DNA from 4 places in the Micromonospora trifolii genome. Region 3 is predicted to be linked to each of the others. Evidence: riboswitches for the same ligand, from Rfam matches in the RefSeq annotation. Region 3 holds a riboswitch; each other region holds the start of a gene.
What was found. A riboswitch is a leader RNA that binds a small molecule or an ion and turns the genes downstream of it on or off. The one in region 3 is predicted to bind cobalamin.
Positions count from the first base shown of each region.

Region 1 (7,320 bases), 780 kb from region 3:
TCGGTGATCCTGGTCGCCGCCAGGCAGGCGGCCTCGCACTCCAGCAGACGGCGAACGGTGTGGATGTGCCGGGGGTCGCCCTGGCCCTGGAAGTCCACCACGAAACCCATCGGGGCCAGCAGTTGTGGCGCGTCGAGGTTGGTGACGTAGGTGCCGTCGCCCTGGCGGATGTTGACGATGCCGAGGATCGACAGGGCTGACATCCCCTCGCGCAGGGACCCCCGCGAGACACCGAGCTGCTCGGCGAGGTCCTTCTCGATAGGCAACCGGTCCCCGGGCCTGAACTGCCCTTCGAGGATCATCCGCTTGATGCCGTTGACCACTTCGTCAGTGCGAGACATGACCCCCCTAACGGCCGGCGGGGGTGGCCTTCCCACCCGCGATCACGTACGCCGCCTCCGGAGATGACACGGTAGTCGGGTCTGTCGCCGCCCAGTAGTGGCCGTCGGGAAACCGGTAGAGCGCGATCGACTCGGGACGCATCCGGGTGGAGTAGCCGGGCTGGCTGGGCAGGACGTATCCGCTGCCCGAGCCGGTGTCCCGGATGATGCACGGGTCGGTGAAGTGCTCGTGCAGGTGGTCGACGAACTCGGTGACCCGGTCGGTGAGGTCCCCCGAGATCGCGACGTAGTCGAGCACCGACACGTGTTGGACCATCTCGCACAGCCCGACACCGCCGGCGTGTGGGCACACCGGGACGTCGAACTTCGCGGCGAGCAGCAGCACGGCGACGATCTCGTTGATGCTGGCCAGCCTGCCGGTGTCCAGTTGGCAGAAGTCGATGGCCTCGGCTTGGAACAGCTGCTTGAACATCACCCGGTTGTGGCAGTGTTCGCCGGTGGCGACGCCGATCGGAGCGACGGCGCGGCGGATGGCCGCGTGGCCCAGGATGTCGTCGGGGCTGGTCGGCTCCTCGATCCACAGTGGCTTGAACTGGGCGAGGGCGATGACCCACTCGATGGCCTGACCGACGTCCCACACCTGGTTGGCGTCGATCATCAGGTTGCGATCCGGCCCGAGGATCTCCCGCGCGATGGCGCATCGGCGGATGTCGTCGTCGAGGTTGGCGCCCACCTTGAGCTTGACGTAGCCGTAGCCGGTGTCCACCGCCTCCTGACACAGCCGGCGCAGCTTGTCGTCGCCGTAGCCGAGCCAGCCCGCCGAGGTGGTGTAGGCGGGGTAGCCGGTCCGGTCGAGCTCGGCGAGGCGGGTGGCCTTCGTGCCCTCCTTGGCTCGCAGGATGGCCAGTGCCTCGTCGCGGGTCAGGGCGTCGGACAGGTAGCGCAGGTCCGCGATGTCGACGAGTTGCTCGGGGGACATGTCGACGAGCAGCCGCCACAGCGGCTTGTCGGCGACCCGGGCGACCAGGTCCCACGACGCGTTCAACACGGCGGCGAGGGACAGGTGGACGACGCCCTTCTCCGGTCCGAGCCAGCGCAGTTGCGAGTCGGAGGTGAGGAGGCGGTAGACCGCGCCCATGTCCGCTGCCATCGTCGCCACGTCCAGGCCCACCAGGCGCTGTGCCTGGTGGACTGCCGCCGCCGCGACGATGTCGTTGCCGCGACCGATGGTGAAGGTCAGGCCGTGCCCCGCGAGTGGCGCGCCCACGCCGTCGACGCCGTCGGTGTGCAAGATGACGTAGGCCGCCGAGTAGTCGCCGTCCTTGTTCATGGCGTCTGAACCGTCAGCGGTCAGGGAGGTGGGGAAGCGGACGTCTTCGACGGTGACGGCAGTGATCTGCGGCATGCGCTCCTCGCCCGGCTAGGCTAAAGATCAGATGATCACTGGGAGTATACGGAGGGCTGCTCCAGCGAGTCAACGATGTCGATCACCGCAAGCCCGCAGACATATGATGTTTGCGCCGCTGGGTCGATCCGCCTTACCGCCCATCGTGCCGGTTGGCGGGCGAAGGTGACGGGGGTGGCCGGCCGTGGAGATTGGATGTTCCGCCTCAGCCCAGGGCATTGACGGCGGCATATGGGTGTGGCCTGCGGCACCGCAGTCTCGATACGTCAAATCTTTGTCGATTGTCGACACCCGCGTGGAGGGCCCCGTCTCCGGTGCCTGGCGTCGGTCGGCGTGGCGTGCTCGGCCGGGTTGGTGACGGTGGTCACCGAGTCGGCACCGACACGCCCGAGACCGACATGTGGGGTGTGACAACGACTGCGTCCCTATATATGGTGTCGAGCGCAGCTGGTTCGACCGCTCATCCGGGGCGGTCGAGGCAACAGGGAACCCGGTGGAAATCCGGGACTGTCCCGCAGCGGTGAGTGGGAACGACCGCCGTCATCAGCACTGGGCCACCAATCGGCCTGGGAAGCGACGGCCAGTAGGAGACCGGCGAGCCCGGTCGTGCCCGCGAGTCCGAAGACCTGCCAGCGCGCCGCGTACCCGCACCCGGGTGGGCGGCGGTCCGAGGCCGCGTGGGACGGCTGACGCCACCTGACCCACGCCGGGCTGGCGTGGCGTCCGTCGGTGTCTGTCTCCTCGCGTCCGGGCCACCAGGTCTCGAACTCCGAGGAGCGAGTGGTGACAGTCACCGAGGTAGTCCCGGCCAGCGGCGACGCGGCCCTGCGGCGGACGCCGATGCAGGTCCGCAAGCGCGACGGCGGCACCGCACCCGTGGACGTGAACAAGATCGTCCGGGCGGTCGAGCGGTGGGCCGACGACCTGACCGACGTCGACCCGATGCGGGTGGCCACCCGTACCATCAGCGGCCTCTACGACGGCGCCACCACTGCCGAACTGGACCGGCTGTCCATCCAGACCGCCGCCGAGATGATCGGTGAGGAGCCGCAGTACTCGCGCCTCGCCGCGCGGCTGCTGGCCGGCTACGTCGACAAGGAAGTGCGTCGACAGGGCATCACCTCGTTCAGCGCGGCGATCCGGGTCGGCCACGCCGATGGCCTGATCGGTGACGACACCGCCGCATTCGTCGCCGCACACGCCGCGACGCTCGACCACGCCATCGACCCGGACGGCGACCGCCGGTTCGAGTACTTCGGCCTGCGCACGGTGTACGACCGCTACCTGCTGCGCCACCCCACCAGCCGCCTGGTGTTGGAGACCCCGCAGTACTGGCTGCTGCGGGTGGCCTGCGGCCTGTCCCGGACGGCCGACGAGGCGGTCGACTTCTACCGGTTGATGTCCAGCCTGGCCTACCTGCCCAGCTCACCGACCTTGTTCAACTCCGGTACCCGGCACACCCAGATGTCCTCCTGCTACCTGGTCGACTCCCCGCTCGACGAGCTGGACTCGATCTACCAGCGGTACGCCCAGGTCGCCAACCTGTCCAAGTTCGCCGGTGGCATCGGCATTGCGTACTCCCGCGTCCGCTCCCGGGGGGCGCTGATCCGGGGCACGAACGGGCAGTCCAACGGAATCGTGCCGTGGCTGCGCACGCTGGACGCGAGCGTCGCCGCGGTGAACCAGGGTGGCCGGCGCAAGGGCGCGGCCTGCGTCTACCTGGAGCCGTGGCACCCGGACATCGAGGAGTTCCTGCAACTGCGGGACAACACCGGCGAGGACGCCCGGCGCACCCACAACCTCAACCTGGCCAACTGGATCCCGGACGAGTTCATGCGCCGGGTCGAGGCCGACGAGCTGTGGTCGCTGTTCGACCCGCAGGAGGTACCCGAGCTGCCCGACCTGTGGGGGGAGCGGTTCGACGCCGCGTACCGGGAGGCCGAGGCGCAGGGGCGCTACGTGCGGCAGGTCCCGGCGCGGGAGCTGTACGGGAAGATGATGCGGACCCTCGCCCAGACCGGCAACGGCTGGATGACCTTCAAGGACGCCGCCAACCGGCTCTGCAACCAGACCGCCGAGCCGGGCAATGTGGTGCACCTGTCCAACCTCTGCACCGAGATCGTCGAGGTGTCCAGCGACGCCGAGACCGCCGTGTGCAACCTCGGCTCGGTGAACCTCGCCGCCCACCTCACCGCCGGCGGCATCGACTGGGAGCGGCTGCGCGCCACGGTGCGGACCGCGGTCACCTTCCTCGACCGGGTCATCGACATCAACTACTACCCGACCACGCAGGCGGCGGCGAGCAACCCCCGCTGGCGGCCGGTCGGGCTCGGGCTGATGGGCCTACAGGACGTCTTCTTCGCGCTGCGGCTGCCGTTCGACTCGCCGGCCGCCCGGGAGCTGTCCACCCGGATCAGCGAGGAGCTGTACCTGACGGCGCTGGAGACCTCCGCCGACCTGGCGCGCGACTTCGGCGCGCACCCGGCGTACCCGCAGACCCGGGCCGCGCGGGGCCAGCTCCAGCCCGATCTGTGGGGTGTCGAGGGTACGCAGACCGCGCGGTGGGACGCGCTGCGCGAGCGGGTCGAGGCGTACGGGCTGCGCAACTCGCTGCTGGTGGCGGTCGCGCCGACCGCGACCATCGCCTCGATCGCCGGGTGCTACGAGTGCATCGAGCCGCAGGTGTCCAACCTGTTCAAGCGCGAGACCCTGTCGGGGGAGTTCCTCCAGGTCAACACCGCCCTGGTACGCGAGCTGAAGGCCCGCGGTCTGTGGACCGAGCGGATCCGTTCGGCGATCAAGCGGGCGGAGGGGTCGGTGCAGGACATCGCCGAACTGCCGGCCGGCGTACGGGAGCTGTTCCGCACCGCGTGGGAGCTGCCGCAGCGGGCGCTGATCGACCTGGCCGCCGCCCGCGCCCCGTTCATCGACCAGTCCCAGTCGCTGAACCTGTTCCTGGCCGCGCCGACCATCGGCAAGCTCTCCTCGATGTACCTGTACGCCTGGAAGGCCGGGCTGAAGACCACCTACTACCTGCGCTCGCGCCCCGCGACGCGGATCCAGCAGGCCACCGTCAGCACTGTCGCACCCGTCGTCGTCGACGCGGAGGCGCTGGCCTGCTCGCTGGAGAACCCCGAGTCGTGCGAGGCCTGCCAGTGACCCCCGCCGAAGCCACCACCGACGCCGGCACCACCGACACGAGGACCACGCACATGCTGCTCGACCCCGGGATGGACCTGACTCTCCGCCCGATGCGCTACCCGCACTTCTTCGACCGGTTCCGCGACGCGATCCGCAACACCTGGACGGTCGAGGAGGTCGACCTGCACGCCGACCTCGCCGACCTGGACAAGCTGTCGCCGGCCGAACGGCACCTGGTCAGCCGCCTGGTGGCGTTCTTCGCCACCGGTGACACGATCGTCGCCAACAACCTGGTGCTCAACCTCTACCAGCACGTCAACAGCCCGGAGGGCCGCCTCTACCTGTCCCGCCAGCTGTTCGAGGAGGCCGTGCACGTCCAGTTCTATCTCAACCTGCTCGACACGTACGTGCCCGACGAGACCGAGCGCTTCGAGGCCTTCGCGGCCATCGAGAACATCCCCTCGATCCGTCGTAAGGCCGAGTTCTGCTTCCGGTGGATCGACTCCCTGAGCGACCTGCGGGAGCTGCGGTCCCGCGAGGACCGACGGACGTTCCTGCTCAACCTGATCTGCTTCGCCGCCTGCATCGAGGGGTTGTTCTTCTACGGCGCGTTCGCGTACGTCTACTTCCTGCGCTCCCGCGGCCTGCTGCACGGCCTCGCCTCGGGCACCAACTGGGTGTTCCGCGACGAGTCCATGCACATGGCGTTCGCGTTCGACGTCGTCGACACCGTCCGCGCCGAGGAGCCGGACCTGTTCGACGACGACCTCGCCGACCAGGTTCGCCGGATGCTCACCGAGGCCGTCGAGTGTGAGGTGCAGTTCGCCGAGGACCTGGTGGGCCACGGGGTGCCCGGTCTGACGTTGGCCGACATGCGGGAGTATCTCCAGCACGTCGCCGACCGCCGCCTCGCCCAGCTCGGCATCGCGCCGCACTACGGGTCGAGCAACCCGTTCGGCTTCATGGAGTTGCAGGACGTGCAGGAGCTGTCCAACTTCTTCGAGCGGCGGGTGTCGGCGTACCAGGTCGGGGTGACCGGCACGGTCGCCTTCGACGACGACTTCTAGGCGGCAGCCGATCCGGGGGCCTGGCGTCGCTTGGTGAGCCACCGCATCACGTGCAGGGGGTGCGACGCCGGGTCCGGGATCGGGTGGAAGACGTGTTCGACCTTCCCGTCGGCGACGATCAGGGTCAGCCTCTCGTAGAGCGTCATGTCGCCCGCGGTGCGGGTTGGCAGCCGCAGTGCGTCGGCCAGGGTCAGCCTCGGGTCGGGGATCAGCGGGTAGGGCAGCCGCAGCCGGTGGGCGAGTTCCCGCTGGTACCCGGTCGACTGCGCGGACAGGCCGTACACCCGGGCGGCGCCGGCTGCGCGGAGTTCCGCGTGGTGGTCGCGGAACCAGGCGGCCTGCTCGGTGCTGCCGCGGGCGCCGTGGATCTCCAGCAGCCCGTTGGGCAGGTCGACGCCCGGTCGGCCGGTCAGTGGGTAGACGAAGATGACGCTGCGCCCGGGGCCGAGCGCGCCGAGATCGACCGGGCGGCCGTCGGTGCCGTAGAAGGACAGCGGCGGCAGTCTGACGCCGACCAGCGCGGTGGGGTCGGCGCCTTCGGCGGGACTGCCGGGCACGACCTGGGTCGCGGCGGCGTCCAGGCGCGCGTCCAGCGCGTCCCGCTGGGCGGTCAACTTGCCGATCCGTTCCTGCAGGTTGGTGATGGTGCTGCGGTACGTGGCCACCGCCGCCGCGCACACGTCGGTGTCGTCGGAACCATCGGCGATCGACTCGACGAACGGACGGGTCTCCTCGACGGTGAGGCCGAGCGCCATCAGCTCGCGGATCTGCGCCACCAGCCGCACGGCGATCGGGTCGTACTCGCGGTAGCCGTTGCTCAGCCGCCGAGGTACGACCAGCCCGGCCGACTCGTAGTACCGCAGTGCCCGGACCGTGGTTCCGGTCCGGCGTGCCAACTCACCCACCCGCATCCCGCGACCCTAAACCCGCACCCCGGGGTACGGGTCAACGTGTCCATCGTCGCGGTGCCAGGGCCGCCGTTTCCTGCCAGTCTGGCTGCGAAAAGGCGGCTTGAGCAGGGAGTGTGTGATGACGGCAATCAGTCTGGTGCGGGCTCGGCAGATCCTCGACAGCAGGGGCAACCCGACCGTGGAGGCCGACGTGGTCCTCGCCGACGGGTCGGCCGGCCGGGCGGCCGTGCCGTCCGGCGCGTCGACGGGGGCGAACGAGGCGGTCGAGCTGCGCGACGGGGACCGGACGCGTTTTCACGGCAGGGGCGTCAGCAGGGCCGTCGCCGCGGTCAACGGCGAGATCGCCGACGCAGTGCTCGGGCTCGACGCGGAGGACCAAGCCTTGATCGACGAGACGATGATCGCTCTCGACGGTTCCAAGGACAAGGGTCGACTGGGCGCCAACGCGATCCTGG
Region 1 is NZ_CP191526.1:1,714,356-1,721,675, forward strand. It holds gene ACQRWP_RS07730 (FadR/GntR family transcriptional regulator) at 1-341, opposite strand, end outside; gene ACQRWP_RS07735 (enolase C-terminal domain-like protein) at 349-1,746, opposite strand; cobalamin riboswitch at 2,178-2,394, shown strand; gene ACQRWP_RS07740 (ribonucleoside-diphosphate reductase subunit alpha) at 2,587-4,905, shown strand; gene ACQRWP_RS07745 (ribonucleotide-diphosphate reductase subunit beta) at 4,959-5,954, shown strand; gene ACQRWP_RS07750 (MerR family transcriptional regulator) at 5,951-6,865, opposite strand; gene eno (phosphopyruvate hydratase) at 6,984-7,320, shown strand, end outside.
Region 1: linked by a shared signal. The riboswitch ahead of ACQRWP_RS07740 (ribonucleoside-diphosphate reductase subunit alpha) and the one ahead of cobN (cobaltochelatase subunit CobN) in region 3 are both predicted to bind cobalamin.

Region 2 (7,320 bases), 790 kb from region 3:
AGGACGGTGATCACCACGGCGAACGGAATGCCGAGGATCTGCCCGTTGCCGAGCAGTTGGAAGGATCGGGGCAGGCCGTAGACGCCGACCGCTCCGGTGATGATGAAGACGAGGCCGCGGCCCACGGACATCGTCCCCAAGGTCGCGATGAACGGCGGAATCCGGGCCACCGTCACCAGCAGCCCGTTCAACAGCCCGGCCAGCGCGCCGACGCCGATCGCGACCGCCGTCGCCGCCCAGAGCGAGAAGCCGAGGTCGCGCACGACCATCGCGCCCAACACGCCGGCGAGCGCGGCGACCGACCCCACGGACAGGTCGATGCCCTTCGTGATGATGACCATTGTCTGGGCCGTGGCGATGATGGCGATCACCGCTGTCTGTGCCCCGATGTTGAAGAGGTTGTCCGCTGTCAGGAAGTACGGACTCGCGAAGGTCAGGGCGATGAAGAGGACGACCAGCGCGGTCGCGGCGGTGAACTCGGAGACGGCGTGGGAGATCCGTTCCCGGAACCAGTCGCTGAGTTCGCCGCGCTGCGTGCCGGCGGTTGCCTCGGCGCTACTCATCGTCGGACCTGACCTCCCCAAGCGTGGCGCCGGCGTCCGACGGGGACCCGCCGACGAGCCGAACGCCTGTGAGCGACCAACCCCGCTCGGACGGCAGTGCGACTGGTGCCCGCACAACCCTTGGAGATAGGTCGGATGTTTCCCACGATCAGGCGTTACCTTGCCACGCATTCACGTATGTTGCCAAGGTCTTGCCGGCATGTTTTGCCATCGTTACCTGCACCACCGAAGGCATACGTCTGACCAAATCGACATCGGCTGCCGTCGCTAGCATGTTATCGATAACATGCTATGTCCCCAGTTCGGAAGCCGCTGCGCTCAGGAAGAAGCCAGCCGGTAGACCCGTCCGGCGGTCTGGCGCCAGATCGCCGCCCGCTCGTCGTCGGACAGCGGATCCAGCAGGTCACCGAGGACGGTGACCCAGCGGGTGTACGAGGTGGCGAGCAGGCACACCGGCCAGTCCGAGCCGAACATCAGCCGATCCGGCCCGAACACGTCCAGGGCGTGCTCGACTGCGGGCCGCAGGCCGGCCGTCGTCCAGGAACCGCCGTCCACTTCGGTCACCAGGCCGGAGAGCTTCGCCGTCGTGTTGGGCTCGGCCGCGAGCGCCCGCAGGTCATGCCGCCAGTCACCGAGATCGGCGCGCCCGAGCGGAGGCTTGCCGAGGTGGTCCAGGACGAAGCGCACCTGGGGCAGGTCGCGGACGAGCCGGGTCGCCGCCGGCAGTTGACGATGGCGCACCAGGAGGTCGAAGGCGAGGCCGGCGGCACCGACCGTGGCGATGCCCCGCCGCACGTCGGGGCGGTCGAGATAGGTCGGGTCGGGTTCGGACTGGACCAGGTGGCGGATCCCGACCAACCGTTCGCCGCCGCGCGCCCTGCGTAGTCGGGCGAGGCGGCGGTCGACATCGGCGGCGGTGAGGTCGACCCAACCGACGACCCCGCCGATGAGGGGGTCGTCAGCCGCGATGCCGAGCAGCTCGGGCGTCTCCGACCGAACGGCGACGGACTGGACGACCACGGTCTGGGTGACCCCGGCGGCCCGGGTCGCCGGGGCGAGCTCGACCGGCGTGAAGTCGTCGTCGATCGCGGCCATGGTCTGCGGATCGATCCAGGGCTGTGGGTGCCGCGCCCGGACCCAGAGGTGATGGTGCGCGTCGACGATGCCCGATCGTCGCGCGACCTCGCCGGTCGTCACCGGACCCGTCCTGGCGCGTTCTCGTCCACACCACACCCCGCCCAGCCGCTGATCGAACCCCCGGGTCAACCCGGAGCCACAGAGTCGATCTGGCAGGTTGACCATGTTAGCGGTAACAGACTGTTGTTGAGTCGCGGAACTCGCGCCACGACCGGCTTCCGGCAGTGTCGCTGTTTGGTCTGACGAATCCACTGGCACCTGCGGCTGGTCCGCCTCGCTGACGTACCGATATTCAGACGTCTCCGGGGGCGCGGCGTCCGGGTTGACCGCCTGAGGCGGCACCGATACCGTCGACCCACTATCTGCGGCGACGCGAGGGAAGCCGGTGTGAATCCGGCGCGGTCGCGCCACTGTGAGCGGTTCCTCAACCACAACTGGGGGCCGCGAGCCAGGACGCTCGGTCGTCCGCAGCCTTGCGATGGGGACGCGTCATCCCTGGGGAGGTTCGTGTATTCATGTCTAGCTCCGCTTCCAGCCAGCCGGTGGTGCACCCCGCTGGCAGTGCCCGTCTGCTGTGGACGGCTCTGGCGACCGTTGCCGTGCTCACCCTGCTGGCGTACCTCGTCGCCTTCGACCAGGGGGCGGTGTCGCGCAGCGGGATGTACCTGCACGAGCTGATGCACGACGGCAGGCACCTGCTGGGTGTCCCGTGCCACTGAACACCACCACTCCCCCGTTCGTCGCCGTCCTCGTTCGCGGGCTGCTGGCCGGCCTGATCGCCGGTCTGCTCGCCGGGGCGTTCGCGTACGTCGCTGGCGAACCGCACGTCGAGGCAGCCATCGCCATCGAGGAGGCGGCGTCGCACGCCGAGCCCGCCGCCGCTGGTGCGCACGATCACGAGGACGCCCTGGTCAGCCGCACTGGTCAGCGCGGCGGCCTGTTCCTGGCCACCGGCCTGTTCGGGGCCGCGATGGGTGGCCTGCTGGCCACGGCGTACGTCCTGCTGTCCCGGCGGCGGCGGCGCGGCGACGACGACGGGCGGTCGGGTCTGCTGCTGGCCGGCGCGGCGCTGCTCGGCGCGGTGATCGTGCCGTTCCTCAAGTACCCGGCGAACCCGCCGGCGGTCGGCGACCCGGCCACCATCAACCAACGGACCGTCACCTACCTGTTGATGGTGGTGCTCGGGCTGGTGGCCGTGTGGGCCGGCTCGCTGGGCTACCGGTCGGTCGGCGCCCAGGCACCGACGTGGTTGCGCGCCGCCGCGGCCGTGGGCGGGTTCCTGCTGGTCACGGCAGTGTCGTACGTGGTGATGCCGTCCTTTCAGGAGGTCCCGGCGGACTTCCCGGCGACCCTGCTGTGGAGCTTCCGACTGGCCTCGCTCGGCACCCAGGTCGTGCTCTGGACCGGCATCGGCCTGCTGTTCGCGGCCCTGATGCACCACGAGCGGCGTCGCCGGGCCGGCACCGCACTGCCGAGCACGTGACCGGCACCAGCCTCCGGCTGGTCGCCCACGGTCACACCGCCGCTCTGCGCGGGGCCCGCTTCGGCGGCGCCGACGACGGCCTGGACGAGGGTGGCCTGCGTGCCGCACTCGCCCAGGCCCGCGCGGGCGCAGACCGGCGTGGGCCCCTCGGCGTGAACGCCACCTGCCTGTCCAGCCCCGCGGCGGCCGCCCGACAGACCGCCGACGCCTTCGGCCTGCTGCCGACGATCGAGACGGCGTTGGCCGACTGTGACTACGGGGACTGGTCCGGACGGTCGCTTGCGGAGATAGCTGGCACGCAGCCGCAGGCGCTGCACGACTGGCTGTCCGCACCGGACTCCGCGCCGCACGGCGGTGAGTCCGTCACGGCCGTGCGGGATCGGGTCGGCAGGTGGCTGGACGAGCAGCACCGGGCCGGTGGGCGCGTCATCGCTGTCACCCACCCAGTGGTGATCCGGGTCGCGGTGGTGCACGCCCTTAGTCTTCCGTTGGCGACGTACCGGCAGGTGGACGTGGAGCCGTTGGCGGTCGTCCGGCTCGCCAGCCAGGGCACGCGCTGGCACCTTCGGCTGGGCGCGCCGCGAGCAGCTTGAGGTCGCACCAGAACGGCGCAGGCCGTGCCCACCAGCAGTGGACACGGCCTGCGCTCGTTCGGCGACGGTCAACCGCCTGCTCAGTGGTGCCGGTGGGGCAGGTGCAGCTCGACCGGCTCGGGCGGAAGGTCGTCGACACCGGCGGCGACGGCCTGTTCGTGACGGCGACGCGCCGAGGGCAGGGCGAGTGCCGCGAAGACGGCCAGGACCGCGACGCCCGCGCACACCCAGAAGCCGGCGGTGAACGCCGCGTCGGTGGGCAGCCCCGCAGGGGTGCTGTTCGACGTGATGACGGCCGCCACGACCGCCGCGCCGATGCTGCTGCCGATGGTGCGGGCGATGGTGTTGACGCCGCTCGCCTCGCCGGTCTGCCCGGCCGGGACGCTCTCGATGATGGCGTTGGACATCGCCGCGAACGCCAGGCCGATGCCGGCGCCGGTGAGCACCCCGGAGAGCAGCACCTGCCAGGTCGCGCCGTGCGCGAGCGCCGGCAGCGCGAATGCGACGACGACCGCGACCGTGCCGAGGAACATCGGAACCTTGGGACCGAAGCGTCGGTCCAGCAGACCGGCGAGGGGACCGAAGACCACCATCATCAGGACGGTGGGCAGCAGGAACAGGCCCGCCTGGGACACCGTCTTGCCGAACCCGTACCCGGTGGCGGCGGGAAGTTGCAGCAGGGTCGGTACCAACACGAACGTCCCGAACATCGCGAAACCGAGGATCAGGGCGACGAGGTCGGTGGCCCAGACACCGCGAATCCGCATCAGGCGCATGTCGATGAGTGGCTCGCGTACCCGTAGCTCGACCCGGACGAACACCACCATCGCGACCGCGCCGAGCAGGAACAGGCCGATGGTCTTCGGCTCGGTCCAGCCCCAGCCTTGTCCCTTGCTCACGGCCAGCAGCAACGAGACCAGCGACACCGACAGGATGGCCGCGCCGAGCATGTCGAGCCGCCCGGGCGTGCGGACCCGCGACTCGGGCATCCCGAAGATGGCCCCGAGCAGCGCGACGACGACGAGGACCAGCGGTAGCCAGAACAGCCAGTGCCACGACAGGTGCTCCACGATCGGGCCCGCGGCCACGATGCCGACACCGGCGCCGACCCCGAAGATCGCCGACAGCAGGCCGACGGTGACGCCGACCTTCTCCCGGGGCAGTTGGTCGCGGACGATGCCGATCGACAGCGGCAGGATCGCTCCGGCGGCTCCCTGCAGCGCCCGCGCGACGATCAGCACGGTCAGGTTGGGAGCCAGGGCGGCGAGCAGGGTGCCCGCGGCGAGGGCCGCGAGGACGCCGATGAGGACGCGACGCTTGCCGACCATGTCACCGAGACGTCCGAGAATCGGCGTCAGCACCGAGGCGGCCAACAGGTACGCCGTGAGCACCCAGCTGATGTCTCCGGTCGAGACGCCCAGGTCCCTTCCGATGGTGGAGAGCGCGGGCGCCACCAGCGACTGGAGCACGGCGAACGCCAGGCCGCCCAGCGACAGGTACAGCACCAGAAGGGTGCTGTTGGCGCGCGGGGCGGCGCCGGGCGGGGAGCCGAGGTCGGTCGACTCCTCGATGGTGTGGGTCATGAAATCCCCGAACTAGATGTAAACGTTTGCTGACTTAGCCAGTATGCGCAGCCGGGAGGCTATGTCAACAGTCGTTTACGTCACCCCCCGGCCGCTCTGGAGCTTGCATCCGCCGGAAAGTCAACATATGTTTACTTGCGGACGGGCGACGACCGGCGGCGCGGTTCGGAGAGCGATATACCTCAGCGGTATAGATATGACTCGGTGGTATACCGCCTGAGAGCAACACCGCTGCCAGCGATGTCCTCGCGGTCGGGGCGGCCCGAGTGCCGACAGCACCGCCACCGAGCCAGAGCGAAGGAAGGACGCGTCGTGACAGCAGAACCGCCTGTCCCCGCGACCAGTGACACCGCCGGCGAACCGGCCCAGCGTCGCCGTCGGGACGCGACCGAGACGCGACAGCTGCTGCTCGACGCCGCCCGCCAGCGCTTCGCCCGGGACGGCTACGCGGCCACCACCGTCCGGGACATCGCTGACGACGCGGGCGTCAACGTGGCGCTGATCAGCCGCTACTTCACCTCGAAGGAGGGCCTGTTCGAGGCGTGCCTGCGAGCCGCAGGCGACGAACTACGCCGAACGACAGGTCAGACGCCCGCCGACCGGGTGCCCGAGGCCATCGCCCGGCACATCGCCGACCTCGGCGCGGCGGGCCTGTCGAGCCAGCTCTCACTGCTGTTGCGGTCATCCGGGGACGCGGGGGCCGACGAGATCCGACGCGGCGTGCTGATCCGATCCAGCGAACAACTGGCGGCGGCTCGCGGGTGGCGTCCCGGCGAACCAGGCAGCGAACAGCTCCTGCTCCGCGCCCAGATGGCCCTCGCCGCCGGCCTCGGAGTCGCGGTGCTGCGATCGTCGATCCAGCTGGAACCGCTGAGTTCCGCCACCGAACAGAACCTGGTCGGGCCGCTGCGCGACCTGGTCGACGCGTTGCTGCCACCGCACTGAAAAGTCGATCATCGCAATGCGGCGTGGGGCGGGCCGTGATCACGGCCCGCCCCACGCGGCTGCACTGCCCCCCGGCTCGGTGCTAGCCGGTGACGGTGAACGGTCGGGACACCTTCGTCGCCGACGTGGCGCCGTTCAGCGTGACGCTGGTCGCGCCCGCCTTCGCCGCACCCGGAACGCTGACCGTCGCGCCGGAGATGACGCCGTCACCGTTAGCGCGCACGGTGCTGACCGCCAGTTCGGTCCCGAAGGCGATCGTGACCACCTCGTTCGGCGCGAACCCGGAACCGTCGACCATGATCGACGTGCCGCGCGGGCCCGATGTGGTCAGCAGCGCCACCCGCGGCTGGTAGGTCCGCGCCACCGGCTCCCCGGTCACCTGGACGGTGGCCGTGGCCGGCGTACGCGAGGACGCGCCCGTCGCGGTGACGGCGTACCGGCCGGGTTGCGCGTCACCGGAGGTCGGCACCGAGGCGCGGACCGTTCCCGTCGCGGAGGCCGCGACCTTCATGGTCCGGCCCGGGTCGGTGCCGACGCTGACGGTCACCTGCTCGCCGGCGGCGAAGCCGCTGCCGGCGACGGTGATCGCGTCACCGGTGGTGACGGTTCCGGACGCGGACAGCGCGATCGCCGGCTGCGATCCGCCCCCAGCCACGGACACGGTGAAGGACTCGGTGCTGCTCGACAGCGTGTCCCACGCGGTGACACGCACCGTGTAGGTGCCCTCTCGTGCGTAGGTGTGCTGGCTGCTCATCGCACCGGACTCGCCGATCGTCACGTCGTTCGGAACCGTGCCGTCACCCCACTGGACGCGGGCGCGGTAGCCCGTCGTACCGGGAACGCCACCGGTCACCGCACCGAGGTTCGCCGTGAGGGCCTGCCCGACGGTGACCGTCTGGTTCTTCGGGGCGGCGGTCGTCAGCGCCGGGGCGGGCGTGCCGTCATTGGCCACGGCGAACACGTGGATCCGACCCGCCGAGCGAGGGTCACCGGTCTGCGTCGGCAGGGTCACCGAC
Region 2 is NZ_CP191526.1:1,703,272-1,710,591, reverse strand. It holds gene ACQRWP_RS07710 (ABC transporter permease) at 1-563, opposite strand, end outside; gene ACQRWP_RS07705 (amidohydrolase family protein) at 882-1,760, opposite strand; cobalamin riboswitch at 2,026-2,181, shown strand; gene ACQRWP_RS07700 (CbtB domain-containing protein) at 2,216-2,419, shown strand; gene ACQRWP_RS07695 (CbtA family protein) at 2,410-3,183, shown strand; gene ACQRWP_RS07690 (histidine phosphatase family protein) at 3,180-3,776, shown strand; gene ACQRWP_RS07685 (MFS transporter) at 3,857-5,359, opposite strand; gene ACQRWP_RS07680 (TetR family transcriptional regulator) at 5,672-6,304, shown strand; gene ACQRWP_RS07675 (GH92 family glycosyl hydrolase) at 6,387-7,320, opposite strand, start outside.
Region 2: linked by a shared signal. The riboswitch ahead of ACQRWP_RS07700 (CbtB domain-containing protein) and the one ahead of cobN (cobaltochelatase subunit CobN) in region 3 are both predicted to bind cobalamin.

Region 3 (7,320 bases):
AGCTCCTGCTCGTCGAGGGAGTACGCGACGGCGAGGGCCTGCCGCAGTCCGGGCAGGGCGCGGGCGCCGCCCCAGATCTGCGGGGCGCGCAGCACCGCGAGAATGAGGTTGACCCGTGGCTCGCCGGTGGGCGCGTCGGCGAGGATGTGCAGCCCGTCGCGGATCTGCACGTCCTTGACCTCGCACAGGTACCCGTCGAGGTGCAGCACGAAGTCGTCGAAGTCGTCCGCGTCGGGCATCGCCTCGGCGTGCAGGTCGTGGTGCAGCTCGGCGGCGCGCACGAGGTCCCAGATCTGGGCCCGCACGGTGGGCACCTTGGCCGGGTCGAGGGCCTGCACTGTCGCGTACTCGTCGAGCAGTTGCTCCAGTTTGGCCAGGTCGCCGTAGGTCTCGGCGCGGGCCATCGGCGGGACCAAATGGTCGACGACCACGGCGTGCGCCCGCCGCTTGGCCTGGGTGCCCTCGCCGGGGTCGTTGACGATGAACGGGTACACCATCGGCAGGTCGCCGAGGACCGCGTCGGGCGCGCAGTCGGCGGCCAGGCCGAGGCCCTTGCCGGGCAGCCACTCCAGGGTGCCGTGCTTGCCCAGGTGCACCACGGCGTCCGCGCCGAAGCCGCCGTCCGCGACGGGCGCTGTCAACCAGCGGTACCCGGCCAGGTAGTGGTGGCTGGGCGGCAGATCCGGGTCGTGGTAGATGGCGATCGGGTTCTCCCCGAAGCCGCGGGGCGGCTGGATCAGCAGCACCACATTGCCGAAGCGCAGCCCGGCGAGCACGATGTCGCCGCCCTCGGTGTACAGCTCGCCCGGCGGCTCACCCCAGTGCTCCCGCATCCGCTCGCGCAGCTCGGCCGGGACCTGGTCGAACCAGCGTCGGTAGGTCGGCCCCGGTATCCGGGCCTCGGCGGCGGCCAACTGCTCCGGGGTGAGCCACTCCACGTCGTGACCACCGGCCGCGATCAGCGCGTGGATCAGCGCGTCGCCGTCGTCGGGCGGTGGCGCGTCACCCAGGTCGTAGCCGGCCTCGGCCAGCGCGGCGAACAGTCGGACCGCCGAGGCCGGGGTGTCCAACCCGACGGCGTTGCCGACCCGGGAGTGCTTGGTGGGGTACGAGCTGAGCACCACGGCGACCCGCTTGTCGGCGTGCGGCACGTACCGCAGCCGGGCGTGGCGCACCGCGATCCCGGCGACCCGGGCGGCCCGCTCGGGGTCGGCGGCGTAGACCGAGAGCCCGTCGGCGTCGATCTGCTTGAACGAGAACGGCACGGTGACGATCCGGCCGTCGAACTCGGGGATGGCCACCTGCATGGCGGCGTCCAACGGGGACAGCCCGGCGTCGCTGTCGGCCCACTGCGCGCGGGTGCTGGTGAGGCAGAGCGCCTGGATGACCGGCACGTCCAGGGCGGCCAGGGCACCGACGTCCCAGGCGTCCTCGTCGCCGCCACCGGAGGCGTCCGCGGCGACCGCTCCGCCGGCCGCGAGCACCGTGACCAGCAGCGCGTCACAGCGGGCGAAGAGCCCGAGTGGGCCGGCGCCCGCGGTGAGCCCGCGCAGCGAGCCGCAGAAGATCGGCAGCGGGTTGCCGCCGGCTTTGTGGACCGCGTCCGCGAGGACGTCGACGAAGTCGGTGTTGCCGGCGAGGGCGTGCGCCCGGTAGAAGACGATTCCCACTGTGGGCCGGTCCGGGTCGGCGGGGTGTTCGCCGTGCACGCCGTACGCCGGGGTGGGCGCGGGCGGGGCGAACCCCTCGCCGGTGAGCAGCACCGTGTCGGAGAAAAACCGGGCCAACTGCCCGAGGTTGTCCGGGCCGCCCTCCACCAGGTACGCCAGCGCCTGGGTGACGACCCCGGACGGCACCGTGGAGATGGCCATCAGCTCCGCGTCGGGCAGCGCCTCGCCGCCGAGCACGACCGTTGGCACGCCGGTGGCGAGCACCGCGGCGAGGCCGTCCGGCCACGCCTGCCGACCGCCGAGCAGGCGTACGACGACGAGGGCGACCCCGTCGAGCAGGGCGGGCACCTCCTCGGCGGTGACCCGGGCGGGGTTGGCCAACCGGTAGTCGGCGCCGCTGGCGCGGGCAGCCAGCAGGTCGGTGTCGGCGGTGGACAGCAGCAGGATGCGCACGGCAGGCTCCGGAAAGTGACGCCCTGGGGCCCTCACGGGGGCAACCGGGGCGATGCGGGTGGGTACGGCGTCAGCCGGTACGACGGCCCGCGCGAACGGCGGACCGACGTGGGCGTCGGGCCGGTCAGCGCCGGGCGATCAGCTCAACGGTGCCGGTAGCCGGTGTCCTTGGAATGCACTGCCTGGAGCGCAATACGACGATGATCGTCGATGAATGAGACGCCGTGCGTCATCGGGTCCTCCTCGGGTGTCCACGCCCTGGGGTGCATCCCGACGGCCGAAGTATCCTGGCTTCCGGATCGACGCTCTCCCCCGGCCTTCCAACCGCAGACACACGGCCGTGACTCACGAGGGGGGATCGCTCCCCGGTGACAGTGGCGGGACCGCGTCGGATTCGCACCGACTTCCTTCACTGCCGTCAGGCCGCGAATGCTGCCACACCCCTCCACCGCCGGTCAACGCGTGCCCAGCCCCACCGGGCGGGTGCCACTCATCGAGTTTCACCGATTACTTCGACCGCCAACCGGTGGGTCGCAATGCCCCGAATCAATGCCAGCCCCTCCTTTGCTCTGCTTACCTGTAGGCACCAGTGACGCTCCGTGCCTGGCGCGAATAGGCAAGCAGAGCAAAGGGGGTAGCACCCGCCCTGGCCTGCGCCGATCGTCGGAGGGGACGGTGGCGTGCGGCACCCTGGCCTAACATCGGCGAACGCCGCACCAAAGTCCGCGATCAATCTCGGAGGTCGATCACCTTGGTCGCTCCGCAGTTCCATCATCTGGCGGGCCGGGTCTGGCTCTGCCCGGGCGATCCGGACCCGGAGGCGGTCCAGGCCGGCGTCGCCGTCGTCGCCGACGAACGCGGCAGTGTGATGATCGACGCCGGGCAGAGCCCCGCGCACGCCCGCGATATCCAGGCCGCGCTGGCCGCCGCCGGCCTACCGAAACCGCGCTGGCTGGTCTACACCCACCATCACTGGGACCACGTGTGGGGCGCCTGCGCCTGGCCCGGGGTCGAGATCGTCGGACACGAGGCAGCGGTGCCGCTGCTGCGCGCCGAGGCCACCCGACCGTGGAGCCACCGCTACCTGCACGAGCAGGCACGCGCCGATCCCCGTCTCGGCCCGAGCTTCCGAGCCCGCGCAGGCGCGATGGCGTCCTGGGACGGCTTCGCCATCCAGCCGCCGACCCGGACCTTCGCCGACGGGGACGAGCTGCCGGTCGGAGTTCGGCTACGTCACGTCGGGGGCGGGCACGCACCGGATTCGACAGTGGTGCTGGTGCCCGACTCGGGGGTCATGCTGCTGGGCGACTGCTTCTACCCACCGCCGGCCCACCTGCGCCGGCCGGAGGACGGCCTCGACCTCGACCTGGTTCGACGACTTCTCGACGACACCTACCACTGGTACGTCTCCAGCCACGCGGAGCCGATGACGCTCGAAGAGGCCCGCTCAGCCGTGCGGTGCGCCTGAGCGGTCGAACCTCAGCGGGAGTGGCGTTCCGGGTGGGCCCGGCTCCAGGTCCGCATCCGTTCCGGGTAGCCGGTGCGCGCCGCCTCGTACAGCGGCACCGCGTGCTTGCGGGCGATGGCCCCGGCCGCGCGGGGCGTTCCGGTACGGCGGCGGATCCACTCGCCGTCGTGGGCGATCGCCACCACGGTGGTGTCCGTCGCGGTCGTCTCCGGCTCCAGGTAGAACTCCACCCCGCGCCGAGTGGCCACGAACGCCTCCAGCGCCGCGAGGTCGTCGCGGGTCGCCTCCCGGTCCAGCTTCGTCGGGGTCGCCTCGGCACCCCGTGACCGGCGGTTGAACCAGCTCATGCCCCGCCCCTCTCCTCGATGCCCCTCCAGTGCAGCACCGATTCCTGGCAATACGCTGCACGCCGGATGGGAGAGAGCTGACCCGCGGGGAAATCCCTGTGGAACCCGCGACGGGTGGGCGGTGTCATGAGTGTGATCCGAACGGAGGCTCCCCTGGACGACGAGGCGCTCGTCACCCGCGCTCGGGCAGGTGATCTGGAGGCGTACAACCTCCTGGTCGCCCGGCACACCGCGTCCGCGTACCGGACCGCGGTGCTGCTCGGCGCGGGCTCGGACTCCGAGGACGTCATCCAGGAGGCGTTTGTGAAGGCGTACCGGAAGCTGTCCCGCTACCGGGGCGACGCGTCCTTCCGGTCGTGGCTACTCGCGATCGTCGCCAACGAGACACGCAACCTGCACCGCTCCCGGGGCCGGCGCGACGGGCTCGTCCTGCGGGCGGCGGCAGCGGACCCGACGTCCGAGATCGCCGAGGACGACGCGGTCGGCGCGGTCCTCGCCGGGGAGCGCCGGGCGTCGCTGGTGCAGGCGCTGCGGCAACTGCCGGTACGGGACCGCGAGGTGATCGTCTGCCGGTTCTTCCTCGATCTCACCGAGGAGGAGACGGTGTCTGCTCTGGGCTGGCCCCGGGGCACTGTGAAGTCGCGCACGTCCAGGGCGCTGGCGAAGCTTCGCGGCCTGCTCGACCGTGAGGAGGTCCGGCATGGGTGACCTCGAACGGGAACTGCGCGACCTGTCCGCCTGGCTGGACACTCCCGATCCGCCCGACGTGACCGCCCGCGTCCGCGTACGACTCAGCACGCCCGCGCCCCGGCGGCGCCGGTGGCGTTCGCTCGCCGCGGCGGCGCTCGTCACCCTGCTGGTGGCGGTGTTGCCGCCGACGCGGGCCGCCATCGCCGACGTCGTCACAGGGCTGCTGCGCTTCGCCGGGGTCAGCATCGCCACCTCGCCCGCCCCGACGCCGCCCGGCGGCACCGCGGCACCGCTGCCCGGGCAGCGGGCAGTGGCCCTGGACGAGGCGCAACGGGCGGTGCGGTTTCCGATCCGTCTGCCGGCGATGCTGGGCCCGCCGGAGCAGGTGCTGGTCGCCGACCCGGACGCCACGGGCCGGTACCGGGTGGCGACGCTGCTCTACGACGGGGGTGCGCTGCGCGTGGACGCGTTCGACGGTCACCTCGACCTGGCCTTCCACAAGGAGGTCACCCCGCCGGGCGCGGACTGGGTCCAGGTCAACGGCGACTTCGCCGTCTGGGTCGACGGCCCACACGTGTTGTCCTACGTGGACCGGGCGGGCGGGATCCGCCAGGAGACCGCCCGGCTGGCCGCCTCGACCCTGATCTGGCAGGACAACGACGTGAGCTATCGGCTGGAGGGCACCTTCACCAAGGCCGAGGCGATCGAGATCGCGCACTCCGTGCGTTAGGAACCTGGCGGGCCCGGGCGGTGTCGGAAGGGTGCGACGAGTTGTCGACGCGTACCGGAAGGGGCGAGATGGGTTCCTGGGGCAGGTTGATGCTGGCATCCTCGGTGGTCCTGCTGGCGGGGTGCACGACCACGACCAGCGGCGCGACTCCGACGGCGGGTGCGGCCGCCACGGCGAGCACCGCGGCCGCCTGCGCGGCGCGGATCGAGACGGGGTCGCTGCCCGACTGGGCGGACGCCGGGTTCAGCGGGGACGCGCGAATTCCGCACGTCTTCGGCGCGAAGGGTGACATCGTGGCGGTGCTGTTCGCCCACCCGCTGCGGCAGGTCCGGACGGACGGGTCGAACAACAAGATCCTCTGGGTGGCCCGTGCCGCCACGACCTCGCCCGACCCGACCGCACCGGCAACCCTGGTGATCACCGCGAGGCTGGACGGCACCGACACCCGGGTGATCCGGGAGGTCGCCGGCGGCCCCGGTCCGTCGATCATCGATCTGCCGCAGGCCGGTTGCTGGCGCCTCGACCTGCGCTGGTCCGGGCACACCGACACGATGGACCTGGTCTACGCCCCCTGACAGCAGCACCCTCGGGGGCCGCCTAGGCTGCCGATCATGCCCATGGACGCGCGGGTGGCGGCGGCCCGCAACAACGCCGAATGGTGCGACATCGTCTGCGGCAGCCATGGGCTGACCGGCCGTACCGACGCCGACGCCTGGTCTGTCCCCCACCGTTCGCCACCCTGGTACCCGGACGCGGTCACCCTACGACCGGGCGTCGACGCCGAGGTCCTGCTGACCCGGATCGACGCCGGGCCCGGCGCGTCGGTGAAGGACAGCTTCGCCGACCTCGACCTGTCCGGCTACGGGTTCCGGGTCCTCTTCGACGCGCAGTGGATCCACCGGCCACCGTCGGCACCACCTGTCGACGCACCGCTGGCCGCAATCACCACGCCCGACGAGCTGGCGTCCTGGGCGGCGGTTCACGGCGGTGAGGAGTTGTTCCGGCCCGCGCTCCTGGCCGACCCCCGGGTGCGGGTGCTCGCCCGCCGCGACGTCCGGGGTGTGATCATCGGCGGAGCGGTGCTCAGCGGCGACGGCCCGTACGGCGTCTCCAACCTGTTCACCCGCACCGACAACCCCCGGGACGTCTGGCGGGCGGTGTGCGCCACCCTGCCCGACGCGCCGCTGGTCGGCTACGAAACCGCCCCGGACCTCACGCCCGCGCTCTCCGCCGGCTTCACCACCACCGGCCCCCTCCGCGTCTGGCTGCACGCCTAGCGCTCCGGCCACGGGCTGTACGCACGGACAGCTATGCTGGTCGGCATCGGCACCGATCCGGCCATCACCGGGGAGCCTCCGGAAGAACGGGCAGCTCAGCGCCGCCCCAGTAGAACCGGACGTCGCGGCACGTCACGTCGCGAAATTGAGCGGCGCCTGCACCGTCGAGGCGCAAGCGGGGTGGTACCGCGGAGTCCTGGCCATACGCCCGGCGCTTCGTCCCCGCGTGGGCAGTGAGCTGATGCCCGCGCGAGCGGATGTGGAGTGTAGGGAGAACGTCGGTGCCGGACGGTCCATCGAAGTCGCCATTCGTGCCACTGCCCACCAAGATCGACCTTGGTGGGATGGACCGTACGGTCATCGAGTGGTGGCAGGCCAACAACGTGTTCAACCGGAGTCTGGAGCAGACGGCCGACGGTCCTCCGTGGGTGTTCTACGAGGGGCCACCGACAGCCAACGGCACGCCAGGCACCCACCACATCGAGGCGAGGGTGTTCAAGGACCTCTTTCCCCGGTACCGCACGATGCGGGGGTTCTCGGTGCCACGCCGTGCCGGGTGGGACTGCCACGGCCTGCCGGTTGAGCTCGCGGTGGAGAAGGAACTGGGACTCAGCGGCAAGCCCGACATCGAGAAGATGGGCGTCGCGGAGTTCAACGCCCTGTGCCGCACCTCGGTGCTACGGCA
Region 3 is NZ_CP191526.1:2,495,104-2,502,423, forward strand. It holds gene cobN (cobaltochelatase subunit CobN) at 1-2,123, opposite strand, end outside; cobalamin riboswitch at 2,382-2,558, opposite strand; gene ACQRWP_RS11620 (MBL fold metallo-hydrolase) at 2,875-3,591, shown strand; gene ACQRWP_RS11625 (hypothetical protein) at 3,603-3,938, opposite strand; gene ACQRWP_RS11630 (RNA polymerase sigma factor) at 4,065-4,646, shown strand; gene ACQRWP_RS11635 (hypothetical protein) at 4,639-5,358, shown strand; gene ACQRWP_RS11640 (hypothetical protein) at 5,448-5,933, shown strand; gene ACQRWP_RS11645 (hypothetical protein) at 5,970-6,635, shown strand; gene ileS (isoleucine--tRNA ligase) at 6,893-7,320, shown strand, end outside.

Region 4 (7,320 bases), 690 kb from region 3:
GTTTCGAGGTTTGCGGGTGTTCACGGGAGCCGAAGTTCCGGCCACGAACGCGCGCCCAAGTCCGGATGCGGCGACGGGCCGCCAGTCGCCTTGGGCTGTCGGAGGCTGAGGCGCTCGCCGCTCGGGATCCCTACGACATCGGTTGACGACCAGATCGCGCTGTCCGTCACCTCCCGCCCCTTGGCCGTGAGGCGCATCTGGTCGAAGCGCTCCCCGGGCGGTGTCAGACGTTGAAGCGGAACTTAGATGGCCGCTCCCGCGACCTGCACCGGCCTGCTTGGCGTGCTGGTCCCGCCGCGTCTTGGGCTCACGTCATTGCCGACTGGTTGCCGACGTTTCACGCTGTCTTGTGCCCCGTGTGTGCCCTAAGTTGACGGGCACGCACCCGTCAGTAAAGCAGGCCATCACAACCTGCGCTGCGAGCTGCCGCCGGCCGTCAAGCACACGGTTAGGAATGGTTCAGCTCTTGCGGCGGCGACCTTCCTTCTACCAAGGTAGTACGCCTGAATTCCCGCCGTGGCTGCGCGTGATCAATCCGCGCATATTCCGGATCTTGCCGCCGTTCGGGTGCCACGTTGGCAGTGTCCACCTTGGCGGCTGGTCCAGTTCGGCGGATCGCGGGGCCGGCTTGGCTTCGGGCGGATACCCGCTCGGCCTGGCACACGCGTAGGCTCCATAGATGCCGGACATCTCTCCTCGACTCCGACGCCGCATCGACGCCGACTTTCCCCACCACGCCGACGTGGTCGTGGGCAGGCTGCACAGCCTCGATCAACTAGTCGCGGACTCTCGTCAGAACCCGGAACGGATGTTTGCAGCGGTGGTGCGCCTCGCTCAGGGCCGACTCGACAAGCTCGACGATGCTTCAAGTCTGGCCAGAGAGGACTGGCGTGATCTCTTAGTCGGAGCTGACTTCGGGAACGAAGACTGGCCCGCCCGCCTCTCCGACTGGCTCAGCGCTCCGGAGCCAACCGGTGACAGCGCCCGTCGTGGCCGTCGGACCCCCTCGCTTGTAAGGCGCATCTGGCGATGGTGGCAGCGTCGTCACCGTCCAGGACGTCCATGATGATGCCTTGATCCGTACGAGCGAGTCCGCCGACGTCTCCGGCTGCCATCGTTGGTGGCCGCCTGAAGACGTGACGGTGTCTTGTGCCCTGCCCGCCCGCCGGCATGGCGTGGTTAGCGGCCGGCACCGGCATCCGATGGCGAGGGGATCGACGTGGCGTTGACCAAAAAGGGCTCTCGGCTCGTCACGGTCGACGGCGTCGTCTATAGGTGGCGAGTGCGCGGAAGACCAACCTATGCTCAGGCGCTCGGTGAGCGACCACTCGCTTTCGCCGTTGAGCAAGCCGACTGCAAGGGCAGCGTACTGCTCGTTAGCATGCCCCAGGACCACCCGAGCAACTGGACCGGCGGCCCGTCGATCCCCGTTCTTCCATCGGAGGTCGCGGCAGTCATTCGCAAGGCACTGGGCAAGGGATGGCGACCTAGCCAGCCGGTGGCGGCCTTTCGCACGACTGCGCCCGACGCATCGCAAGAGCCCCAGACTCCTCGACCCCCAGGCAACTAACACGGCTCTCTGACCTGCTGCCGGTCTCGGGCTACTGCTGCGACGATCCTCAGCCGTGCATGTTTGTCCACCGGCGTCCGTCGTGGTCGTCACTCAGTTAGTCACCCGCTCGGGACGGGCATCCTTCCTGCCGCTAGTGCTATGGCGTTCGAGCGTGCTGCTTGAGGAACTCCCGGAAAAGTTCGCAGAGCTTCGCGACGGCCAGCAAGTGGTCAGCATCGCTTGCTAAGCGGTCATCGGTAGCACCATCACCGAAGGTCTCCGCTAGCACTAGGCATGAGAAGGCAAGGCTGCTGCCGCGATGGCGGGCGGACATCCACTCTTGGAACGCCGCCAGCTCGCCCTGACCGCGCGCCAGGGCGAATCCCGTCAGCATGGACCACGCGCGGTCGTACCTTGGCATCCCGACGTACATGCCCAATCGGTGATCCATGTGCCACAAGAACTCATCCCAGCTCACCCCGGGATTCTTTCTGACGACCGCTGCGGTGTGTACGAACGGCTTGGCTCAACCGGCGACGTCCACGACGACCTTGCCCTCGGCGGTGCCGCCGGTGACCAGGTGGTGGGCGTCCATGATCGTGTCGAGCGTGAACCGGCGCTCATCGAGTCGGGGGCGCAGCGCGCCGGCGTCGGCCAGCGTCGCGATCTCGCGCAGGATGTCGCCGTGGTGTTCGCGGCCCCGCCCGGTGAGCATCGGCAGCAGGGTGAACACGCCGGAGTAGGTCGCGCCTCGGAACGACAACGGGGCGAGCGAGTGTGAGCCCCAGCCCAGCGCGCTGACGACGTGCCCGTGGTAGGTGCGTACCGCCGCGAACGAGGCGTCGAGCGTCGCGCCGCCGACGTTGTCCATGACGATGTCGAACCCCTCGCCGCCGGTGTACCTCTCGACGTACTCCTCGACCTTGCTCGTGGTGTAGTCGATCGGCACGGCGCCCAGGCTCTCGATCACCCGCATGCTCGCCGGCCCGCCCGTGGCGTACGCCTCGGCGCCGCGCGCCTGGGCAAGCTGCACGCCCACGTATCCGACACCGCCAGCACCGCCGTGCACCAGCACCTTCTGCCCGGCGTGGACTTCGGCCCGGTCGACCAACCCCTCCCAGGAGGTGATCGCCGCCAGTGGCAACGCGGCGGCCTCCCGCATCGAGAGGCTCCTCGGCTTGACGGCCAGCAACCGGGCGTCCACGGCGGCGTACTCGGCCAGCGAACCCTGTAGGTCACCGACGCCCCCGCACAGCCCGTACACCTCGTCCCCCGGCTCGAACCCGGTCACCTCCGCGCCGACCGCCGCGACGACGCCGGCGAGGTCCAGGCCGAGCACCGCGGGCAGCTCGACACGCGCGTGCGCGGCCTTACCTGCCTGGATCTTCGTGTCGAGCGGGTTGACGCCGCTGGCGACGATCCGCACCAACACCTGGCCGGGCCCGGGGGTGGGTTTATCGATCTCCTCGACCGTCAGCGGAACGTCGAACTCCCGCAACAACGCGGCGCGCATAACCATCCACACTCTCCGTGATCGAGGCTTCACGTGGACGCTATCCGACCGGACAGGCGGCGGGGCGGGTTCCTTGGACCGCGCCCGCGCCCGCGCCGCGACAGGCGGGCCGAGCGCGGGTTAGTCGTCTTCGGCACCGTCGAGCAGCGCGCGTCGCAGTGCCAGTCGGTGCTTCCGGCGGATCTCCGCCTCCCGGTACCGTCGGCGGTCCCCATCGGTCTCCGGCAGCAGCGGCGGCACCGTCCGAGGCTGGCCGTCGTCGTCGATGGCGACCATGACCAGGTGGGCGGTGGCCACGTCGGTGGGCGGCACCGCCCGGTCCCACCGGTCGGCGGTCACCTTGACGGCCACCTCCATCGAGCTGCGGCCGGCCCAGGTGATCCGGGCGTCGACGTGCACGACGTCGCCGACCCGCACCGCGCGGAGGAACGCCGTCTCGTCGATGGCGGCGGTCACCGCCGGCCCGTCGGAGTGCCGGGCAGCGACCACACCGGCGACGGAGTCGATGAGGTTGAGGATCCGGCCGCCGTGGACCGTACCCATCAGGTTGGTGTGGTGCTGGTCCATGATCTGCGAAAGGGTCAGGTGCGACGCCGACGGTGCTCGGCCGGCGATGGTGGTGGTGTCGTGCACAGCGGTAGTCCGTCCCTCGGGAAACCACACCGCCGGGTCGCGGACAGACGCTGGCGAGGACCTGGCCGTGCACCACACGCACGGCCCGTCACCCGCTCAGCCCACCCGCGAGGCCGACGGCAGCGCACACGGTTGTGTACGCGGCGCCGGCAGGTCTTCGGACTCGCGGGCCTGACCGGTCGCGCCGGTCCCCTACTGGCCGTCGCTTCCCAGGCCACTGGCCCAGTGCTGATGACGGCGGTCGTTCCCACTCACCGCTGCGGGGCAGCCCCGGATTTCCACCGGGTTCCCTCTTACGACGCCCAGCCGGTCACGACGGGGCGAACCAGCGCCGTCGGCGAGCATAGCTGGCCAGGGAATGTGTCCACCCGGGGCGTCCTGCCGCGGCGACGGATGGCCTGATCGTCAACTTTTGCCATCTGAGGAAGAAGATCGTCACCTCTTGAAAAAAGTCTCGCGAGGGTGAGGATATCCAGATGCGTCGTCTCCCCCAGACTTGCGGGCGGGTGGTCTCGGGCCTCCTCGCGTTCCTCCTCGCCTCGGCGGTCGCCCTCCTCGCGTCCGCCCAGCCCGCCGCAGCGCACGGGACCCTCGCCATGTCCACACCGGCGAGCGGCGCCACAGTGCGCGAGCCGGTGACCGAGGTGCGGCTGTTCTTCACCGAGAAGGCCGCCGCCAACGCGTTCTTCACGATCACCGCCCCGGGCGGCACCCGGGTCGACAACGGCTGGTCGTACGGGGAGCCGAAGCCGCTGGACAAGCCGGTGCGCGAGTACTTCCTGGTCAACGGGCAGTTCGAGCCGCGGGAGTACACGACGGGGTTCCCGGCCGTGGTGGCCGTCGCGCATCTGCCCGCCAAGGGCCAGTACTCGGTGAGCTACCTGTCGGTCGCCTCGGACGGCGACACCGTGCGGGGCACCCTGACCTTCCGCTACGACGGGCGGGTGACGGCAGCGCCGAAGGGGTGGAGCCCGCCGTCGACTCAACCGGACCCGGCGCTGGTGGCCGCCACCGAGCAGCACAACTCGTCCGGGCAGGCCTCGGCGGTGCCGACCACCGCGGATGATCCGTCGACCCCGCCGGCTGCGGCGGCACCGTCGACCGGGTCGACCGAGGAGAGCGGTCCCGGGGCACTGGCCTGGGCCGGCTGGGCGGCGGCGATTGCGGCGGTCGGAGCGGTGGCCGGGTTCGTCGTCTGGCGTCGCCGATCCGCCGGCACACCCACCGGCCGGGGCCGTACCTCGGCGGCGACCTCCGGTCGACGCGGCGGTGGCGCCCGTACCACGAACAGGGCCGGCACTGGCAAGACCGTCGGCGGCAAGGCTGCCGGGGACAAGACCGGCGGGGGCAAGGCCGGCGCGGCGACCGGCGTCGTCGCGCGTAGCGCGAGCGACAAGCGGCGGCCCGCCACCGTGCCAGCGGAGCGCAAGGGCAACACGGTCGTCACGGCCCGCACGGGCGTCACTGTCGATCCGACGTCGAGCGATCAGGTGACCAAGGCCCTCGCCAGCACGGACGGCGAGCTGACGGCCGACCCCGGACCACGGCCCGACACGGACCTCGCCGGCGCGACGCCGGGGTCCCGGTTGAGCAACACCCACCTGGCGCTGCTCGTCGGCGGGCTGGTGATCGCCCTGCTGGCCGGGTTCGGGTTGGCCCGTATCGGCACCGGCGACGAGAGTCCGACGACCGGCAATTCACGACCGGCAGCCGGTGGATCGCCCGACTCGGGCCAGGTGGGCTCCGCGACCGACGGGCACCAGCACCCGGCCGGTACGGGGCCGCACACGCATCGGGGTGACGACGCGACGGGCGCGACGTTGGCGACCGGGACGACGGTCAGCGCCGGTGGGTACACCCTGCAACCGCTGGAGCGGTCCCAACCCCCTGGTGTACGCGCCGACTACCGGTTCCGCATCGTCGGGACCGACCGGCAGCCGGCAACGACCTTCGCGGTCGTACACGACAAGCCGTTGCACATGATCGTGGTGGGCCGCGACCTGACCGGCTACCAGCACCTGCACCCGACGATGGCGCCCGACGGCACCTGGAGCGTCCCCCTGACGCTGGCCCGACCCGGCGGCTACCGCGTCTTCGCCGACTTTTCCGTCACCGCGGCCAACGGCAAGCAGCAGCCGCTCGTGCTGGGCGTCGACCACATCGTGCCCGGCGCGCACAGCCCGACCGCACTGCCGCCGGCGCAGGCGCAGGCGACGGCTGGTCCGTACGCGGTGTCGATGACCGGCACCCCGACGGTGGGGGTGACGGCGCCGATCCATTTCCAGGTCAGCGCCGACCCGACCGTACCGGTGCAGCTGGAGCGGTACCTGGGCGCGTACGGGCACCTGGTCGTGGTTCGCGAGGGTGATCTCGGCTACGTGCACGTCCACCCCGAGCAGGAGCTGGTCGACGGGACTGTCAAGTTCTGGCTGACCGCGCCGAGTTCAGGCCGGTACCGAGCCTTCTTCGACTTCCAGGTCGCCGGCACTGTGCACACCGGGGAGTTCACGATCAACGTTCCCTGAGTCCGGAACTTTCTCCGAGCTGCGGCCGACCAACCTCCCAGCAGCAACCATCGGAGGAAGAACACATGCGCACCACCAGCCCAAACGCTTCACGGCGCCGCTCGGCCGCCGTCCTCGCCGCCGCGATCCTGACGGTGGGCGTCGCCGGCTGCGGCTCGTCCGACTCTCCGTCGACAGCGCAGGCGGGCCCGTCCGCGTCGGCCTCGGCCAACCCGGACGCTGGCGTGATCGGCATTCGTGACCCGTGGGTGAAGGCGGCTGACAAGGGCATGACGGCGGCCTTCGGGACCCTGGTCAACGATGGTGATGCCGATGTCACGGTGACGAGTGCCACGACCTCCCTGTCGCCGATGGAGCTGCACGAGATGGCCATGAAGGACGGCAAGATGGTCATGCAGCAGAAGCAGGGCGGCATCGTGATCAAGGCCAGGAGCACGCATGCCTTGGAGCCCGGCGGCGACCACCTCATGCTGATGAACCTCACCAAGCCCGTTCAGGCCGGCGATGAGTTGACCTTCACCCTGACCTTCGCCGACGGCAAGACCCAGGAGTTCCGCGCGGTGGCCAAGCCGTTCACCGGCGCGCAGGAGAGCTACGCCCCCGGACACGGCGAGCCCATGCCCGGCGTGAGCGCCACGCCGGGGATGAGCATGAGCCCGGCATCGTGACGCAGACACCACCTGTCCGGCCGGTGAGCAGGCGTGGCCTGCTCACCGGCGGAGCCCTGGCCGCCGGCGGAGCACTGGCCGGCGGTGCCGCGATCGCCGCCACCCGTGTGGGGAGGACCGGACCGCCGCCAACGACGGCTGCCGACACGACGCCCGTGGCGACCGTCGGCGGCCTGGTCGAGCCGTTCCACGGCACCCGGCAGGCCGGGGTGGCCACCGAACCACAGGCGCACGCGTCGTTCGTGGCGCTCATCCTGCGGGCCGGCGTCGACCGGGCCGCCCTGGGTCGGATGTTGCGGTTGCTCACCGACGACGCCGCCCGGCTCACCCAGGGCCGACCTGCGCTGGCCGACACCGAGGCCGAACTCGGGCTGCTGCCGGCACGGTTGACAGTTACCTTCGGCTTCGGGCCCGGCCTCTACCGGGCGG
Region 4 is NZ_CP191526.1:3,184,850-3,192,169, forward strand. It holds gene ACQRWP_RS14545 (hypothetical protein) at 1,710-2,030, opposite strand; gene ACQRWP_RS14550 (zinc-dependent alcohol dehydrogenase family protein) at 2,079-3,071, opposite strand; gene ACQRWP_RS14555 (acyl-CoA thioesterase) at 3,186-3,632, opposite strand; cobalamin riboswitch at 3,830-4,043, opposite strand; gene ACQRWP_RS14560 (copper resistance CopC family protein) at 4,175-6,223, shown strand; gene ACQRWP_RS14565 (copper chaperone PCu(A)C) at 6,289-6,891, shown strand; gene ACQRWP_RS14570 (Dyp-type peroxidase) at 6,915-7,320, shown strand, end outside.
Region 4: linked by a shared signal. The riboswitch ahead of ACQRWP_RS14555 (acyl-CoA thioesterase) and the one ahead of cobN (cobaltochelatase subunit CobN) in region 3 are both predicted to bind cobalamin.